DNA from 2 places in the uncultured Agrobacterium sp. genome. Region 1 is predicted to be linked to the other one. Evidence: predicted binding sites of a transcription regulator. Region 1 holds the regulator's gene; the other holds the start of a gene.
What was found. Region 1 encodes LexA, which represses DNA repair genes until DNA is damaged. Its sites were predicted from a motif close to TGTTCNNNNTGTGTTCNG; they were not measured.

Region 1 (2,396 bases):
ATTGTTTTTTACAGTCATCTCATTCCTCACGACTCATGCGCCAGACATCGCCGGCAACCGCAACCTTGCGAGCTTGCAAAGGCCTTACAACATCAGCCCAAAAATCGGAATCGATTTTCCAGCTCTTCAGGCTTGAAACCTTGCGCCAGCAAAATGCGACAAACATTCTCGCTGTTCTCACCTCCAGAGGAAACCCGGACCGGTTTCGACGCCTTCCAGGCCTTCCTCGCACGCTGGCTTCGGTCGGCTCCTTCTCCTGCGAGACGCGGTTCTAACCAAGCTGAGCGATCAACCTGCTGCTCGCCATCGTCGTGTTCAGGAGGATGCTGTCATATTCCTAGCGGCAAGCTTCCACATTTGCGCGGAAACAGGACAGCGAAACGGCAAGCCGGAACGTTTGCGGAATTTTAAGGGATTGCAGAACACATATGGAACATATAGTGTTCGTTCTGTATTTGTTTCGCGAATTCTCGCAACGCATTCCAAGGGTTTTCTCATGCTCACGCGCAAACAGCAGGAACTGCTCCTATTCATTCATGAACGAATGAAAGAGTCCGGCGTGCCCCCGTCTTTCGATGAGATGAAAGATGCCCTGGACCTCGCTTCCAAATCCGGTATTCACCGTCTGATCACCGCCTTGGAGGAGCGCGGCTTCATCCGCCGTCTGCCGAACCGGGCAAGAGCGCTGGAGGTTATCAAACTCCCGGAAGCCTATTCCGCACCCGCGCAGAAGCCCGTACGTGGATTCGCCCCAAGCGTGATCGAGGGTAGCCTCGGAAAGCCGAAAGCGCCGGAACCTGCCCCTGCTTCAAAACCCGTAAATGATGCGATTTCAAGCGCGGTCACCGTTCCTGTGATGGGACGCATCGCTGCCGGTGTTCCGATCTCCGCCATTCAGAACAATACCCACGATGTTGCCGTGCCGGTGGACATGATCGGGACGGGTGAACATTACGCATTGGAAGTCAAGGGTGACTCCATGATCGAGGCCGGCATCTTCGATGGAGACACCGTGATCATCCGCAATGGCAGCACGGCCAATCCTGGAGACATCATCGTCGCTCTTGTGGATGATGAGGAAGCAACGTTGAAACGGTTCCGCCGCAAGGGTGCTTCGATAGCCCTGGAGGCCGCGAACCCGGCCTATGAAACCCGTATCTTTGGGCCCGACAGGGTCAAAATTCAGGGCAAACTTGTGGGTCTCATTCGCCGTTATCACTGACCGGTGACTGAAGGCACCCTACATCGGATCGGTTGAGCGCAGTAATCTCAGAACAAAATCAAAAAGGCAGGTCATCGCCTGCTTTTTTTGTATTCCGCGCCTCAACGGAGACAAAAGCAATGATGGGACAATGAAACTGCACGGGTCTATCGCCCTTCTTCGGTTCGGCCTGTCGATTTCCGATCGCGATCGAAACGGCGCAATGCGGGGTAATCCGGAAGCCATGCCTCACGGCGGATTGTCCAAAGCTCGTAGGTCGGCTCAAATTGATCCGGCTCGTCGAGTGAACCGAGATTGACCTCTACTTCGTCGCCGCTCCGGCCAAAAACCGGTGAACCGCAATCGGGGCAAAAAAAGCGGCCATTGTAGCTGCGAGTGTCTCCATCGATCGTTACGGCATCCTCTGGAAAAATTGCCGAGGCAAGAAAGAGCGCACCATGATGTTTGCGACAATCCATGCAATGACAAATCCCGACACGATAAGGCTGACCGACAAGAGATAGCCTTACCTTGCCGCAGGCACAGCCACCAGACCTCACCACCATGTTATTCCTCCTACTCCACGATACCTAGCCACCGAACACCGAACTTCGAATGAAGTTCAAATCCCACCACTCACGGCGACTGTTTTTGCTCTTCGACAGACCGACACATCAAATAATGTGAAGACCGCCATTCGTGATCCGGCCTGTAACTCCCTGTGGGACCGCGCTACGAGATTACTGACAAATGTTGTCAACCGAGAAAACCCAAGCATTGTCCGCATGAGACTGCGCAACGGTGTGCAGCAGTGAGAGGCGCTCTAATATCGAACGAGGGAATATGCGCGGATCTGAATGATTGGGACGCGCTTCAACGTGAACCAGCGCCGGAATCCATCAAGCCATGCGAACAAACGCATCACCATTTGGAGACAAAAGGATGTACGAACTCTACATAGCCAACAAGAACTACTCGTCTTGGTCGCTTCGGCCCTGGGTGCTGATGGAGACCTTGCAAATCGCATTCGCAGAGAGGCTCGTGCCCTTCAACGATCCCGATCCAGTGAACCGCTTCACCCACTTCTCGCCCACAGGTAAGGTACCCTGTCTGGTGGATGGAAACATCACCGTCTGGGATTCGCTCGCGATCGTCGAATACCTCTCCGAACGTCATGACGGCGTGTGGGCACACG
Region 2 (2,396 bases), on a different contig from region 1:
CGACGGACGGATTTCTCCATTTGACGGGCCGCTTGAACATCGGGATCGGCCTTGATCTGCAACAGCGCCCGGTCCTGCTGCAGCCGCCACAGGAGACGATACAGCAAAGAAAAGCGCGCCGGATCGCTGTGGCAGATGATGGCTTCCGCCAATGGCAGGAAGGCCGATGGAACCGTGATCTGCGCTGGCGTCTTCGCTACCGGTAGTGACGCCTGCTGCTCGAAATCAAGACGCGTGCCGCGGTCGCTCTTCAGGCGCCAATCCACATCGCTCGGTGCCACACTCGCCGTAAGAAGCGAACGCGCGGCGTCGCGCCATTCGCCAAAATTGCCCCTGCCCTCCAGTTCGACCGTATACATCACAGCAGCGACAACTGTTCCGGTGGCGGTGTGAACATGGCACGCAGGTCGGGTCGCTCGGTCAACTTGCCCGGCGTCCAGCCATCAGCGACGACAAACGCCTTCACCTTTTTCAGCGATACGCCGAAGCGCGCCAGATCTTCCAAGCGCAGCCTCCGAAAGCGACGGGAGGACAGGATCGAGTTTACCGTCTTCACGCCGAAACCAGGCACGCGCAGCAGCATCTCTCTCTCACCCGAATTGACATCGACAGGAAACTTCTGGCGGTTGCCGAGTGCCCAGGCGAGCTTGGGATCGATATCGAGGTCGAGCATACCGTTCTGCTGCGTCGAGGTAATCTCGCCGATGTCGAAGCCGTAGAACCGGTAAAGCCAATCGGCTTGATAGAGCCTGTGCTCGCGCATCAACGGCGGCTTGATGAGCGGCAGGTTCTTAGACGAATCAGGAATGGGGCTGAAGGCGGAGTAATAGACGCGCCGCAGGCCATAGCTGCCGTAAAGCCGCGCGCTGGTCGAGAGAATCGTGCCGTCGTCGGCGCCGTCAGCACCGACAATCATCTGCGTGCTCTGCCCCGCCGGCGCAAAGGTCTTGACCCGCTTCGTCTTCAGGGTCGGCTCGCCCGACTCCTCGATCTTCAAACGGATATCCGCCATGGAGCGACGAATATTGCCGGGCTGCTTTTCCGGCGCAAACTTGCCTATCCCGCTATCGGTCGGGAGTTCGATATTGATCGAGAGACGATCGGCATAAAGCCCCGCTTCTTCGATCAGATGCGGCGACGCTTCAGGGATGGACTTCAGGTGGATATAACCCCGGAAGCCATGGGTGACGCGCAACTCCTTTGCTACGCGCACCAGTTCCTCCATCGTGTGGTCGGAAGAGCGAATGATGCCGGAAGAAAGGAACAGACCTTCGATATAATTTCGCCGGTAAAATTCCAGCGTCAGCCACACGACCTCTTCCACGGTAAAGCGTGCGCGTTCGACATTGCTCGACGAACGGTTGATGCAATAAGCGCAATCATAGATGCAGAAATTGGTCAGAAGAATCTTTAAAAGCGAGATACAACGACCATCCGGCGCATAGGCATGGCAGATGCCCGAACCCTCCGTCGACCCCAGCCCGCCGCTTTGCGCCGAGTTGCGTTTCGAGGTCCCGCTGGACGCGCAAGAGGCGTCATACTTCGCTGCATCGGAGAGAACTGCAAGCCGCTCTTTGATTGACTTCTTCATAAAATGTTCTCTATATGTTCCAGTGACGAAAGTCAAATCACAAGCGGAGCACCTTGAAAATGCTTGTTTTTTACGGGCCTTTTAATTTGCTGGCATTTCAGGATGCTCTTCTGATATAGTCCGGCAAATTGTGATTTTGACATGGTTCCGAAGTTTTGCTCCGGAACCTGTTTCTTTTTGTGTCTGCGACGACCGCGGTGCGAATGTGAAGGAATAAAAAGATGGTAGAAAAAGTACCGATGACCCAGGGCGGTTACGTCAAGTTGCAGGAAGAACTTCGCTGGCGTCAGCAAGAAGAGCGCCCGCGCATCATCGAGGCGATCGCCGAAGCCCGCGCCCATGGCGACCTGTCGGAAAATGCCGAGTATCACGCCGCCAAGGAAGCGCAGAGCCACAATGAAGGCCGCATCTCCGAGCTGGAAGATCTGACCGCGCGCGCCGAGATCATCGATCTCTCCAAGATGTCCGGTTCCAAGATCAAGTTTGGCGCCACCGTCAAGCTCGTCGATGAAGACACCGACGAAGAAAAGACCTACCAGATCGTTGGCGATCAGGAAGCCGACGTGAAAGAAGGCCGGATTTCGATTTCCTCCCCCATTGCCCGCGCCCTGATCGGCAAGGAAGTGGGCGACAGCATTGAAGTGAATGCGCCTGGCGGCTCGCGCGGCTATGAGATCCTGTCCGTCAACTGGAACTGAAATCCCCGCTCCTGTTGCGAGACTTCAAGACTTGCCCCATGTCGATCTGAAAGATGTCTGCGTCCTTGCGCCGAACTTCAAGCGCAGGCTCTCGGGCGTGACATCCA

Region 2: QZ869_RS03280 (putative DNA modification/repair radical SAM protein) is a predicted target of LexA. The motif match lies at 1,596-1,613, and genes of this name have one in related genera.

Annotation. Positions count from the first base shown of each region.
Region 1 is NZ_CAJYTV010000011.1:589,527-591,922, forward strand. It holds gene kdsA (3-deoxy-8-phosphooctulonate synthase) at 1-18, opposite strand, end outside; gene QZ869_RS11335 (hypothetical protein) at 20-166, opposite strand; gene lexA (transcriptional repressor LexA) at 497-1,222, shown strand; gene QZ869_RS11345 (GFA family protein) at 1,369-1,767, opposite strand; gene QZ869_RS11350 (glutathione S-transferase family protein) at 2,144-2,396, shown strand, end outside.
Region 2 is NZ_CAJYTV010000003.1:475,209-477,604, reverse strand. It holds gene QZ869_RS03285 (UdgX family uracil-DNA binding protein) at 1-359, opposite strand, end outside; gene QZ869_RS03280 (putative DNA modification/repair radical SAM protein) at 359-1,591, opposite strand; gene greA (transcription elongation factor GreA) at 1,813-2,289, shown strand; gene QZ869_RS03270 (glycosyltransferase family 4 protein) at 2,321-2,396, shown strand, end outside.